Regions from separate parts of the Micromonospora sp. FIMYZ51 genome, predicted to be linked through region 2. Evidence: riboswitches for the same ligand, from Rfam matches in the RefSeq annotation. Region 2 holds a riboswitch; the other holds the start of a gene.

Region 1 (7,007 bases), 1.6 Mb from region 2:
CGACCTGCTCAGTCATCCGGTTCGGCGGCCCGCCGGCGGCGAGCCGCGACGACCCCGCCACCAGCGAGCGCGACCAGTAGGAGCAGCCCAGCCAGGGTGCCAAACGGTAGCCCGTCGGTGTCGCGGGCGGCGGTTGTCTCGGTCGGCGGGAGCGAGTTCGTCGACTCGGCCGATGATGCTGCGGGCGCGGCCCCGAGTGGCGGGCCGCCCGCCTCTGTCGGCGATGCCTCCGTCGCTGGGACAGGCGGGCTTCCGGAGAACGTCGCACCAGCGGCGGCGGTGGCTGACGTGCCCACCGCTCCGGTCGGCGCGCTGCCGCCTGGCCCGGCCGACCCGACAGGGGCACCGGCGACCGGTGGTGGGACGTTCGGCGGCGAGGAGGAACGGGCTGGAGACGCCGGTGCCGTGGTACGCCCAGGCAGGGCCGGTGGTGTGGTGCGGGAAGGTGGTGCCGGTGGCGTGGTGCGCGGCGGAGGTGCTGGCCGGGTGGGTGCCACCGCCGGTCGGGGGGCGTTGTCGGAATTGCGGTTCAGGGAGAACGACCAGCCTTCGAAGCTGCCTGCCGGTGGCTTGCGGTTGAGCACACCCTTGTCGCTGTACGTCCAGCTGCCGCCATTGGGTGCGTGCCAATACGACCAGTAGGCGCTGGCCGGGGGCGTATCGACGCATTTTTCCTCGCTGGCCGAGGGTTTGCCCCCGATCCGGCAGACGAACCCCTCGCCCCAGCGCAGCGTGCCCGTGATTTGAAAGCCAGCGTTCTTCAACGCTGCCAATCCGGTGGTTTGGTCGCCGAGGGCACACCGGACGACCGTGCCGCCACCGAGTTCCTTGAAGTCCACCACGACGGTGACGCCGCCGGTGTCCGGGCAGTAGCCGGCGCTGCCGGCAGCCACAGCCGGCCTTGGCCCGACCAGGACGGTGGTGGCGGCCAGGGCGAGAACGAACGCGGTCCGGGTCGCCCGGGTGCTCATGTGGCCCGCCGGCGGCCGAGCACCAGCAGCACCGCTCCCCCACCGAGCAGCAGCAGCGCGATGAGCACGTACCCGCCGATCGCCGCACCGGTGGTCGGCAGGCGACCCGGCCCGCCTGCGGCGGGACTGCTGACAGGGGAGGTGGGAGTCGACGCTGTCACGGTCGGCGTGGGTGTCGACGGTACGACGCTCGGCGTCGGACCGCCGGTGGGCGAGGTGGTCGGCGTGGGTGACGCGGTCAGGGTCGGTGAGCCAGAGGGCGTTGGTGCGGCGGTGGGCGTGGGCGACCCCGTCGGCCTCGGTGGCACGGTTGGCGACGAGGTGGGTTCGCCGGAGGGCGGCAGATCGAGGCCGATCCGGCCCAGCGGTATCTGGGCCAGCCCGAGGAGCGCCTGGGCGGTGGCGCGGCGCCACTGATCCCGGAAGTTCGCGGCGATTCCCTCGCGTACCGCCTCGGTCAGCGCGTCGCTGGCGTAGGCGACGGCACCGGCATCGGCCGCCGCGGCGCCGCCGTTGGCGGTGGTGAGCTGCAGCGTCGCCAGGGCCTGCGCGGCCCGCGCCGCCTCGGCGTCGCGTCCCGCTGCGGCCAGCGCCTGCCCAGCGAGGCCGGTGCTATTGGAGTTCGCGCCACTGGTCGGCCCCGACCCGCCGAACGATCCGTCGGTGCGTTGCTGCGTCACCAGCCAGTCCGCGCCGCGCTGTGCGGCCTCGTCCGCGCCGGTGACGTCGGTCGCGAGCAAGGCTTGAACGGCCATGGCGGTCGAGTCGACGTCGAGGGTGGCGTTGGCCTGAGCGTCGCAGGACGGCGACGGCGCGCCGTCCGCGTCGGGATAGAGCCGGAAACCGCCGGCCGTGCACTGCTGCCGGATGAGGAAGTCGACGGTCTGCTGCGGCACGCCACCGCTGCGGGCCAGGCCCAGCACGGCAAAGGACTGGTCGAAGGTATTGCTCGGGTCCGGGCCGGTCGCCTCGGTGGTCCGGCTGGTGATCCGGCCGTGCTGGTGGCCGGTGCCCGCCCCGGAGATCAGGGCCAGGGTCTCGGCGCGTAGGTCCCAGCCGCCGAAGTCGGTGGGGTCGGCACCGGCGGCGGAGGCGGCGTAGAGCAGTTTCGCGGTGGCGCCGCCGTCGGTGAAGCTCTCGATGCCCCAGTCGTCGTAGCTGTTGTAGGACCGCACGTGCATAGCGATCTGCGCCGTCGCCGCCTGCCGAGTCGAGCTAGCTACACCGGTGGCGGCGAGGGCGATCACTCCGTCGATGCTCAGCCCCCAGTCCTCGCCGCCGAAAGGGCCTGGCAGAACTCCGTCGGCGTACTCACCAGCGAGCCAGGTCGCGGCGTCGCGCGCGGCGGCGGTGTGGATCGGCGACGGCGCGGCAGTCACGCCGATGGGGGTGGCCGCGACGATGGCGAGCGCCATGGCGGTGGCGCTGCCGAGACCGGCGCCGAGGCGCCGGAGCGGGAACGTGGGCATGCGGGGTGCCTTTCGCAGAGCGGTCGGTGAAAGCTCCGGAAGGCACCGGCGGAGGACAATCCACGACGGATTGCCGTACCTCGGTTGCCCGGACTCCACCCTGTAGACCTCGACAGTGGAAGCCGCTCGTCCTGTGCGGGGCATTCCGGCTCGCGAGACAGGTCTCGCTCACGGTTGCGGGTCAGCGCCGGCTTCTACCGGCTTCCCCCCGAACAGGACGTATTCAGTTGTGTACCCGGCGCACCGGGTGTCGCCACCGTACCGCCTGGTCGCCTCTCGGCGCCAGCGTGGCGGTCGACACCCGGCACGTCAACGGTTCATGGCGGACATAGCCACGTCAGGGGGCGGTGATGCTGGGTGCCGCGCCGGAGCCGAAGGACCAGCCCTCCACCGTGCCCGGCGCCGGGTTGTAGCTGGTCGCTCCCGACGTGCTGTACGTCCACGCGGCACCGCTGCCGGAGGCGTGCCAGTACGACCAGTACGCGCTGACCGGCGGGGTATTGACGCAGGGTTCCGTCGCGGCGGTCGGCTGGCCGTTGATCCGGCAGACGAAGGCCAACCCCCACCGTTGCGTACCGGTCACCGTGAAACCAGCACCCTGTAGGGCGGCCAGCCCAGTGGCCGGGTCGCCGAGCGCACACGCCACCTGGACGCCGCCGCCGAGTGAGCCGTAGTCGACCACCACGGTGACTCCGGACGTCCCGGTGCACGCGGCGGCCTGGGCAACCTGCGGAGACGGCTCGACAGCGACCAGCCCGACGGCGACGACACCGGCCGCCACAAGGCTCGCGAGCCACCGACGGACGGGATTGTGGACACGGAACATGGACACTCCTTCGGTGGTACGGGTTGTGTCGGAGGGGTCAGCGGCAGACAAGAGTGGGTGCGCCGGTGGTCGCGGTGGTGGTGGAGAGCCGGGCGTATCCGGTACCGGTCAGCCCCAGGACGGCTTGAGCGGTGGCGCGGATGGCAGTGCCGGGGTCGAAGGCGCCGCCGTCGAAGTCGACCGCTCCCCGATTGGCCGGGGGCGCGGTGCAGCCGACCTGCAATCCGGCCAGGAACACGCGAGCCCGCAGCCAGGCCAGCGGCCGGCCACCGTCGCGCAGCGCCTGCGCCGCCAGCCCGGTGCTGTTGGCGTTGGCTACTCCGTCGATGTTGGTGAACCCGCCGTCGGCACGTTGCACGGAGACCAGCCAGCGCAAGCCAGCCGCAGCGTCGGCCCATCGGCCGGCGGCCCGCAACGCCTGCACCACCAGGGCGGTGGCATCCACATCGGAGGTGCATACCGGTTGCGCGGGCAGCAGGGGGTAGCCGCCGTCCGGGCACCGGGTGCCGGCCAGCCAGCCGGCGGCGACCGCCGGCACACCCTGCGCGGTCCGCTTCAGCGCAAGAATCGCGAAGGACTGGCTGAAGGCGTTGCTGAAGTCGCCCCACGCTGACTGGTCGGTGAACCGGCCACCGGGTGTCTGAAGCGATCGCAACCGGGCGATGAGGTCCACACCCCCGACGTCGGTCGGGTCGCCGCCGCGTACCGCGACGGCCAGCGCGAGTTTGGCGGTCGCGCCCGCGTATGCCTCCGTGGTGCCGTCGCCGATGTACCCGTCCCGGACACTAGGCTGGCTAATCCAGGCGAGTGCCGGTGCGCCGAAGTCGTCGGCGACACCGGCAGCGGCAAACGCGAACACCGCGTCGAGAGTCAGCCCTTGGTCGGGATACGCGACGCCGTCAAAAACGGCCTCGAAGCGTTCCCCATCGACCAGTTGGCGGGCCAACCAACCTGCGGCCGCATCCGAGCGGACGGCACCCACCGGGATGGGGGTGGCAAGCGCCGGTGTGGCGAGGGTGAGGGCGGCGACGACACCGCAGAGTAGGGCGAGCAGGCGGTGCCGGCTCAGGCGAACGACCATCGGAAGCGCCTTTCCGGCCCGGCGGTCGTCAGAACCCGGCCGCCCGTGAGGACACGGTTGACCGGCCTCCGACCCGTGGGCCACGACGGGTGAGGAGCAGGACTCACGGGTACGGCAGGTATTCGGGCTCGCCACCGGGAATGCGCCCCGGTGGCCTACCGTTGCGGGCCAGCGCCGGACTTGGACCGGACTTCCCCCGCACGTACACGCGGCTGTTCAGTTGTCGCGCCAGTCTCGTTCGCCATACGGCCGCTGTCAATCCGCAACCGAACAAACACCTTATGTCACTTCTCCGCGCTGGTTCCGCTGCGCACACAAGGTGTGTGCCCCTCACCTCTCGAACCTGCGACAGGTCCGAGTCCGGCCGCTACCGAACGTCGTGCCGCGCATCGTCGATGGTTCGACGCCATGCCGGGTCATCGCTCCAGGCGTCGGCGAGCCAGGACGGCGGGGTGACCAGGGGATCGAGGGCTTCGATCGCCAGTTGGTCGAGAAACCCCGGAAACTGGGGCATGGGCGTGGACGGACCGTAGTCGGATCGTACGGGCGCACCGGCAGGTGATTGTGCGGCGACCAAAGCGTTGGGCATTCTGGCTGCTGGCTCCCGGCTCGATGCTCGGGACGCTGGCCATGCGAGCGTTCGCTCGGCGACCGGTGCCGGCCTGAGCACGCAACGCTCAACCGGTGTGGCGTGTCCGGTCCAGCTTCCAGCGCACTTGGAATGTCAGCGCCGCGGCCATCAGCACCGCCGGAACCACGGTGAAGCCGATCAACAGGGCGGTGTGGGCGGACTCCGGCTGCGTCACGGTCTGCCCCTCGGTGGTGGAGATGAAGCCGCCTAGGGCGAGCACGGCCGAGTACACGTAGGGGCCGATTGCGGTGCCGGTGGCTTCGGTGGCAGTCCAGACACCGGTGTAGGCGCCAGCCCGGACGGTACCACGCTGCTCGGCGGCCGCGACCGCATCCGGGACCATCGAGAACGCGAACAGCTGTAGCCCGGCGAACGCGACGCCCAGGACGCCGACCACCGCGACAGCCGGCCCGGTGCCGTAGCCGAGCAGCGGCGCCAGCGAACCGGCCACGAAGACCGCCTGACAGATCAGCAGGCCAGGCTGCTTGCCGATGCGCCGGGACACCTGCATCCACACCGGACCGGCGACGACCGCTGGACCGAGGAACGCCCCCATGAACACGGCGGTCAGCCCAGAGTTGTCGAAGACGTACTTGGTGTAGAACGGCAGCGCTGCGAGGAACAGGTGAGTAGTGGTGCCGGTGAACAGGTAGGACAGCACCAGCGCACGGAAGTCGGGGTCCCGCCAGGCGACCGCGATGTCACCGATGGTCGAGTGGGCCGCCTGCTGGTCGGGCATCCGGAAACCGGCGTGGGCAGTGAGACGCCGTACCCCGGTCAGTGCGACCAGCCCGGAGATCACCATGACGCCGGAGAGCAGCAGGGCCATCCAGCCGTAGTCGCCGCGCTGTCCCGACTCCACCAGCGCCGGTGCGGCCACACCGGCACCAAGCAACCCGAAGGTGAGGAAAAGCATCCGGAACATGAACACCCGGGTGCGCTCGTGGTACCCGACTCGAAGATCGGACGGGGTGGTCAGGTAGGGCACCTGGAAACACGCGAAAAGCAGGTTGCCGGCGATGAACCAGCCGCCCACCCAGAGCGCCGCCGATGCGCCGGAGAAACCGGCGGGCACCGAGAACATCGCCACCATGGCCACCGGAAGCAGCAGACCGACCCGCAGCATGCCGAGCCGGTGTCCGCTGCTGCGCGCTTCCCGGTCGGATCGGCTGCCCAGCATCGGATGCACGATGATGTCGATGATCTTCGGCAGCAGCAGGGTGAGGCCGGCCAGGAACGGCGAGACACCGAGCGTATTGGTGAGGAAATAGAGCAACAGCAGGCCGGGAACGGTCACCCAGACGCCCATCCCGACCGAACCGGTGGCGTACGCGATCAGGTCACCTGCCCTGGTCCGCACCTCGCCCGCCGCCCCGCGCAGCGCCGTCATCGGGTCGCCTCATGCCGTGCGACCACACCCGCGGCCAGCTCGGCGCCCTGGAACGCGCCGGAGCGGACCCGGCCGGCGAGGATGCGCGCCACGATCCGATCGGTAAGCGCGGGCAGGTGACGGGCCAGGAAGAACTCGACCGCGCCCCGCCGGGTGGTGGGTAGATCACGGCGAGGACGACGACTGAGCGCGGCGCGCAGCACGGTCCGGACCACCCCGTCCAGCGGCTCGTACTGGCTCATGCCCTCCAGCGAGAGCCCGGCCGCGGCCGTCGAGTCGTGGATCGGGCTTCGTACCGCCGACGGGTACACGCAGGTGACGCCGACATGGGTGCCGAGCTCCAGACGCAGCGCGTCCGCGTACGCGACCAGAGCGCGCTTGGAGGCACCGTACGCAGCGGCCAGCGGCAACTGCATGACGGCCATCCGCGAGCTGAGCATGACTATCCGGCCACCAGAGGCGACCAGCGCGTCCACACATGCGGCGGTGACCCGCCAGGTGCCCAGCAGGTTGATGTCGAGCTGGCGGCGTACTTCCGCGCCCGGCGCCAGTTCGGCCGGGGCGGGCCCACCGATCCCGGCGTTGTTGATCAGCAGGTCGAGCCCACCGAGCTGGTCGATTGCTTCGCGTACCACCGCC
Region 2 (7,007 bases):
TCCGTTCGCCTTCATGGAGTTGCAGGACGTGCAGGAGCTGTCGAACTTCTTCGAGCGCCGCGTCTCGGCGTACCAGGTCGGCGTGACCGGCTCGGTCACCTTCGACGACGACTTCTGATCCCGGCCCAGCCCGACGCGCCGTTTCGGCGGTATGGCGGTCACCGATCCACTCGGACACCGCCGTGCCGCCGAAACGGAGTCCATCGACCGTGCCGGGCTTGACCTTGACGCAGCGTCAACCCCGCATGCTGACGCCATGTCCACCGAACTTCGAAAAAGCGAGCAGGTCCGCGGGCCGGCGATCCAGGTCCAGGACCTCACGAAGTCATACCAGAAGCTGGATGTGCTGCGCGGAGTCGACTTCGCCGTCGCCCGCGGCAGCATCTTCGCCCTGCTCGGCTCCAACGGGGCGGGCAAGACCACGGTCGTGCGAATCCTCGCCACGCTGCTCAAGCCGGACGCGGGGACGATCAGCGTCAACGGCTTCGATGTCGTCCGGCAGGCGGCGAAGGTGCGCGAGTCGATCAGCCTGACCGGCCAGTTCGCCGCCGTCGACGAGATCCTCACCGGGTGGGAGAACCTGGTGCTCGTCGCCCGGTTGCGGCAGGTGGGAAATCCCGGCCAGATCGCCGACGAACTGCTCGCCCGCTTCGCGCTGACCGAGGCGGCCGGCCGGCGGGTGTCGACGTACTCGGGCGGCATGCGCCGTCGGCTCGACATCGCGATGAGCCTGATCGGGAACCCGGCGGTGATCTTCCTCGACGAGCCGACCACCGGGCTCGATCCGCAGGCCCGGCTGGAGGTGTGGCAGGCGGTCCGGGAACTCGCCCGGCAGGGCACGACGGTGCTGCTCACCACGCAGTACCTCGACGAGGCCGAACAGCTCGCCGACCGGATCGCGATCCTGCACTCAGGGCGCATCATCGCCGACGGCACCCTCACCGAACTCAAGCAACTGCTGCCGCCGGCCAAGGTCGAGTACGTCGAGAAGCAGCCGACCCTGGAGGAGATCTTCCTCGCCATCGTTGGCGAGGAGGTCACGGCCGGCACGGTGGCCGCCGCCGGCCCCGACGGTACGAGCAACTGAGGATCCGAGATGACCAAGCACTTCTTCAGCGAAACCGTCACCCTGCTGGGCCGGTCCCTGCGCCACATCAGCCGCAGCCCGGACACCATCATCACGACCGCGATCACGCCGATCGCCATGCTGCTGCTCTTCGTCTACGTCTTCGGTGGCGCCATCCAGGCCGGGTCCGGCAGCTACGTGAACTACCTGCTGCCCGGCATCCTGCTCATCACCGTCGCCTCCGGCATCTCCTACACCGCGTACCGGCTCTTTCTGGACATGAAGGCCGGCATCTTCGAGCGGTTCCAGTCCCTGCCGATCGCCCGCTCGTCGGTGCTCTGGGCGCACGTGTTGACGTCGCTGGTGGCCAATCTGATCTCGCTCGTGGTGGTGGTGCTGGTCGCCCTCGTCATGGGCTTCCGCTCGGGGGCCGGCGTGCTGGGCTGGCTCGCGGTCGCCGGCATCATGATGCTGTTCACCCTCGCGCTGACCTGGCTCGCGGTCATCCCGGGCCTGACCGCGAACTCGGTGGAAGGCGCCAGCGCCTTCTCCTATCCGCTCATTTTCCTGCCGTTCATCAGCTCGGCCTTCGTACCCACGCAGAGCATGCCCGGCCCGGTGCGGGCCTTCGCCGAGCACCAGCCGGTCACCTCCATCGTCAACGCGATTCGCGGCTTGTTCGCCCAGCAGCAGGTCGGTGGCGACATCTGGCTTGCGCTCGCCTGGTGTACCGGGCTCCTCGTCGTCGCCTACGGCGTCGCCATGGCCGTCTACCGCCGCCGGGTCAGCTGAGAACGGGTCCGGGTAGGGCAGGCTGAAGCCATGCTGACGATCGGACGCCTGGCGTCGTACGCCGGGGTGACCATCCGCGCGGTGCGGCACTACCACCAGATCGGCCTGCTCCCGGAGCCGGAGCGCGACGCCTCCGGCTATCGGACGTACGACGCGGCCTCCGTCGTACGTCTGATCCGGATCCGGACCCTGGCCGAGGCCGGTGTCCCGCTGGCCCGGGTACGTGAGCTACTCGACGCCGACGCCGAGACGTTCGCCGCCGCGACCACCGAGATCGATCGGCAGTTGCGTACGCAGATCCGTGCGCTCCAGGAACACCGGCGGCGAATCGCGCGGCTGGGCTGCGGCGACTCCCTGGCCGTGCCGGCGGAGGTGGTCGACTACCTGGACCGCCTGCGGGCGATCGGCGTACCGGCGGTGGTCATCGAGGGCGAGCGGGACGGGTGGATCCTGGTGGCGGCGCGCTGGCCGGAAGCGATCCCGACACTGATGGCGGACAAGGTGGCCCAGCTGGGCAACCCGACGACCGTCCGGCTGTACCAGCTGATCGCTCGGATCGCGGAGAGCGGGGCGGACGACGAGTTGCTGCGCGAGACGGCCGACCTGATCTGCGAACTGAACGAGGCGGCGGCGGCCCACGGCGAACTCGAACAGCAGGACGAGATCATGCCCGACCCGGCGTTCATCGGCCTGATGGACTCGTTCGCCAGCGCCGCCCATCCCGCAGTCGCCCGGATGCGGGAACTGATCGCCGAGCGTGGCTGGACCGGGTGGACCCGGATGGCGAAGCGCGAACCGTGACACCGTGGCCCGGACCCGGCGCGGCCCGTACGATGGCCGGTGGTGTTGGTTCGTCCCATCCGCGCGGGTGGGGCGTCGTAAGAGGGAACCCGGTGCGAAACCGGGACTGCCCCGCAGCGGTGAGTGGGAACGACCGCCGTCAACGAAGCACTGGACCGCGAGGTCTGGGAAGCGACGGCCAGTAGGCGACCTGGTGTCACGCCCACGAGTCCGAAGACCTGCCAGCGCCGCGCACACCGCCGGTGTGCGCCGCCGGCGGTCCCTCGGGAGGGCCAGGGCGGAAGCCGGTACCTGACGGGTACCCGCCTTCCCCTCCCGTACCGCCGGGCACTTCGAGGGAAGGACACCCTGGTGAGTACCGCATTCGGGCAGAGCACCGTGCTCGGCTATCCGCGCATCGGCGCGAACCGTGAGCTGAAGAGGGCCGTCGAGGCGTACTGGGCCGGCACCGTCGACGCGGACGCCCTGGCGCGCACCGCCGCCCGGCTCCGCGCCGAAGTCTGGCGGACGCTGCACGACGCCCGCCTCGACGCGATCCCGTCGAACACGTTCTCCTACTACGACCAGGTGCTCGACACCGCCGTCGCGGTGGGCGCGATCCCCACCCGGTTTGCCCGGCTGGGTTTCTCCGCACTTGACACGTATTTCGCCATGGCCCGTGGCGTCGATGCCGAGCCGGCGCTGGAACTGACCAAATGGTTCGACACCAACTACCACTACCTGGTGCCGGAGATCGGCACCGACACCGTCTTCACGCCGAATCCCGCGAAGGCGCTGGGCGAGTACGCCGAGGCGCGCGAGCTGGGCATCACCACCCGACCGGTGCTCGTCGGCCCGGCCACGTTCCTGCTGCTGGCCAAGGGCGACGATCCGTTCGCCCGCCTCGACGACCTGGTCGAGACGTACGCCGAAATGCTTACCGCGCTTGCCGACGCGGGCGTGGCCTGGGTGCAGCTGGACGAGCCGGCCTACGTCGCCGACCGCAGTCCCGCCGAGATCGACGCGCTCCGCCGGGCCTACACCCGGCTCGGTCGGCTCGAACACCGGCCGCGCATCTTCGTGGCGACCTACTTCGGTGAGCTTGGCGATGCGCTGCCCGCCCTGCTGGACACCCCGGTCGAGGCGATCGGCCTCGACCTCGTCGCCGGGCCCGGCAACGTCCGACGGCTCGCCGCCGCCGGCCCGCTGGGCGGCCGGACCATCGTCGCCGGGCTGGTGGACGGCCGGAACATCTGGCGTACCGACCTGCGGGCCGCCGTGGCCGCCGGGGCGACGCTCGCCGGGCTGGCCGACCACGTCGCGGTCGCCACCTCCTGCTCGCTGCTGCACGTCCCGGTGGACCTCTCCGCCGAGACCCGCCTCGACCCGCAGCTGGCCGAGCGGCTCGCCTTCGCCAAGCAGAAGGTCGACGAGGTGGTGCTGCTCGGTCGCGCGCTGCGCGACGGCACCACCGCGCTACCCGCGCCGCTACCGGCGGCCCCGGCCGCCTGGCGTCACGACGACGTACGTGGACGCCTCGCCGCGCTGCGCCCCGGCGACCGACGGCGCGGCGACTATCCCACCCGGGCCGCCCGACAGCAGGAACGCCTGGAGCTGCCGGACCTGCCGACCACCACGATCGGGTCGTTCCCGCAGACCGCCGAGCTGCGCCAGGCCCGCGCCGCGCACCGGGCGGGCAGCCTCGACGACGCGGGCTACCGGGCCCGGATGCGTGCCGAGGTCGAACACGTCATCCGGCTCCAGGAGAAGCTGGGGTTGGATGTGCTGGTGCACGGCGAACCGGAACGCAACGACATGGTGCAGTATTTCGGGGAACAGCTGGACGGCTTCGCCGCCACCGAGCACGGCTGGGTGCAGTCCTACGGCTCCCGCTGCGTCCGCCCGCCGATCATCCACGGCGACGTGGCCCGGAAGACGCCGATGACGGTCGACTGGTCGACCTACGCGCAGTCGTTGACCAGCAAGCCGGTCAAGGGCATGCTGACCGGCCCGGTCACCATCCTGGCCTGGTCGTTCGTCCGCACCGACCAGCCGCTCGCGGCCACCGCCGACCAGGTCGCACTCGCCCTGCGTGACGAGTGCCGCGACCTGGAGGCCGCCGGGATCCGGGTCATCCAGGTCGACGAGCCGGCGCTGCGCGAGACGCTGCCGCTGCGCCGGGCCGACCAGCAGGCGTACCTGGACTGGGCGGTCGGCGCGTTCCGCCTGGCCACCAGCGGCGTAGCCGACGACACCCAGATCCACACCCACCTCTGCTACTCCGAGTTCGGCGAGGTGATCACCGCAATCGACGCGCTCGACGCGGACGTGACAAGCATCGAGGCGTCCCGCTCCAAAATGGAGGTGCTCGAAGACCTCGCCGCGATCGGCTACAGCCGGGGCGTCGGCCCCGGCGTGTGGGACATCCACTCGCCCCGGGTGCCGCCGCGTGACGAGGTGGTCGAGGCGCTACGCCGCGCCGTCGCGGCCGTGCCCGCCCGGCGGCTCTGGGTCAACCCGGACTGCGGCCTGAAGACGCGCGGCTACCCGGAGGTCGAGGCGTCGCTGCGGCACCTGGTCGCCGCCGCCGCCGAGGTACGCGGCGACTGACCGGTCCCCGGCGGGCGACGTGCTGCCCAGCTCGGTACGGGAGCGCGCCCGGTGGTTGTCGGGCGCGCTTCCGTGCAGCAGGTTCAGGGCCTGGTCGCTCGGATGAAGTTGGTCCAGGCGGTGAGGGAGAAGGTGAGGGCGGGACCGGTCGGGTCCTTGCTGTCGCGTACGGCGACGAGGCCGGGCAGGTTGTCGGCGACCTCGACACACGCGCCGTTGTTGTCGCCGCTGCGGGTGCTCTTGCGCCACCGGGCGCCGGTCAGCTCAGCCATGGTAGACCTCTCCAATGATCTTGCTGATCAGTTGCTTGGATTGTCCCTCATCAAGGGCCAACCCATCGAGGCTGGACCAGACTCTTTCGTAGGCTGCAATCTCGGTCGGTCGGTCGAGGTAGAGAGCCCCCGTCAACGACTCGCAGTACACGACCGAGGGCTCCGGGACCGCACGGGTGTGCAGCGGGAAGTCGAGCATCATGAAGGTGCCGGCGAGTGTTCCGTAGTGGGCCCCGGCTGCCAGCGGCAGCACGCGAATGGAGACGTTGGGCAACTCGGCGATCTCCAGGAGATTGTTGAGCTGTTCGGCCATCGTCGCTCGTCCGCCGATGGTGCGAAGTAGCACCGCCTCGGACAGGACGGAGTGGAGGACCGGTGCCTTCGGCAACCTGCGCGTCAACAGAGCTTTGCGTTGCCGCCGGACCGCAAGCACCTGCTCGAACTCGTCCTCGTCCATGTCGCGGCGATTCTGGTAGACCCCCCGGGTGTAGGCCGGCACCTGAAAGATGCCCGGTATCAACGACTCGTCGTAGCCGCGAAGCTTGCAGGCGGCGGATTCCAGGCCGACGTACATTTCGAACCAGTCCGGGATGGCCAGGCCGTACGAGTGCCACCAGCCCTTGGCCTTGGTCTCGTTGGCCAGGGCGATGAGCGCGCCGGTCAGCTCGGGCGTTACGGCGTACAGCTCACACATGGCCCGGACGTCGATGGCGCGGGTCGGGCCGAGGCCGCTCTCGATGCGCCACAGCCTCTGCCGGCTGAACTGCATCGCCTCGGCCACCGCGTCGAGTGTCATGCGCGCCTCGGTGCGCAGGTCGCGCAGCGCCCGCCCAAGCTGTCTCCTGGGGACTGTCGATCCCATGTCATCGGCCATCCGCCACCCCTCTCCGTGTTGCGTTTTGTTACATCACGACGCGAGCGGTGAAACGCGCGACCGTTGCTCACTGACCAATTCCTCCGGGCAGTGATCGCGCAATGTCAATTACGCTTCCGACCATACAAGAAACCCCCGACAGATTCCATTAGCGATGATTTCCCTCAGGATTGGCGGAGTAATTCGGTTACGAGACTCCGCAAGCACCGCTCGGCCCCGAGTGGACCTCCGCCCTCCGTCCGCGAACGCTTGTTCTCGCATAGTGGAATGCGGTCATTGAGATCTTGGATTTTTCCGTTCAGCGCTAACGGGAAACGTCCAAGATTTGGCGCCCGGCCAGGTTGTGTGGCGTTGGCAGTGCTGCGAATCCCGGGCTGCTGTCCGATGGCGTCGAGGGCTGTGACCGACGCGAGTTGCGGGATGTCGCGGCATCCAGGGTTGGTTGACGGCGCGAGTTGCGGCATCTCGCGGTGCTGTCGGCGGGATAGCCGCCGTGACGAGGCACGACCGGGACACGCGCCGGCCAGAATCAGCGTTGTGATCGATTCGATCATGCTGCTAGCCTTCGCTGGCGCCCTCGACCGGACGAAGGAGGTGGGAACCGTGGCCACGA

The links. A riboswitch is a leader RNA that binds a small molecule or an ion and turns the genes downstream of it on or off. The one in region 2 is predicted to bind cobalamin.
Region 1: it holds a riboswitch for cobalamin, as region 2 does, so the genes downstream of both, QQG74_RS20965 (cell wall anchor protein) here and metE (5-methyltetrahydropteroyltriglutamate--homocysteine S-methyltransferase) in region 2, are expected to answer to the same signal.

The regions. Positions count from the first base shown of each region.
Region 1 covers NZ_CP134706.1:4,695,974-4,702,980, forward strand. Annotated here, with positions in the region: gene QQG74_RS20960 (hypothetical protein) at 9-971, opposite strand; gene QQG74_RS20965 (cell wall anchor protein) at 968-2,440, opposite strand; cobalamin riboswitch at 2,558-2,700, opposite strand; gene QQG74_RS20970 (hypothetical protein) at 2,778-3,266, opposite strand; gene QQG74_RS20975 (peptidase) at 3,304-4,347, opposite strand; cobalamin riboswitch at 4,443-4,579, opposite strand; gene QQG74_RS20980 (hypothetical protein) at 4,715-4,861, opposite strand; gene QQG74_RS20985 (MFS transporter) at 5,025-6,368, opposite strand; gene QQG74_RS20990 (SDR family NAD(P)-dependent oxidoreductase) at 6,365-7,007, opposite strand, start outside.
Region 2 covers NZ_CP134706.1:3,086,370-3,093,376, forward strand. Annotated here, with positions in the region: gene QQG74_RS14095 (ribonucleotide-diphosphate reductase subunit beta) at 1-118, shown strand, start outside; gene QQG74_RS14100 (ATP-binding cassette domain-containing protein) at 257-1,087, shown strand; gene QQG74_RS14105 (ABC transporter permease) at 1,097-1,858, shown strand; gene QQG74_RS14110 (MerR family transcriptional regulator) at 1,889-2,659, shown strand; cobalamin riboswitch at 2,689-2,900, shown strand; gene metE (5-methyltetrahydropteroyltriglutamate--homocysteine S-methyltransferase) at 3,011-5,248, shown strand; gene QQG74_RS14120 (DUF397 domain-containing protein) at 5,332-5,520, opposite strand; gene QQG74_RS14125 (helix-turn-helix transcriptional regulator) at 5,513-6,394, opposite strand.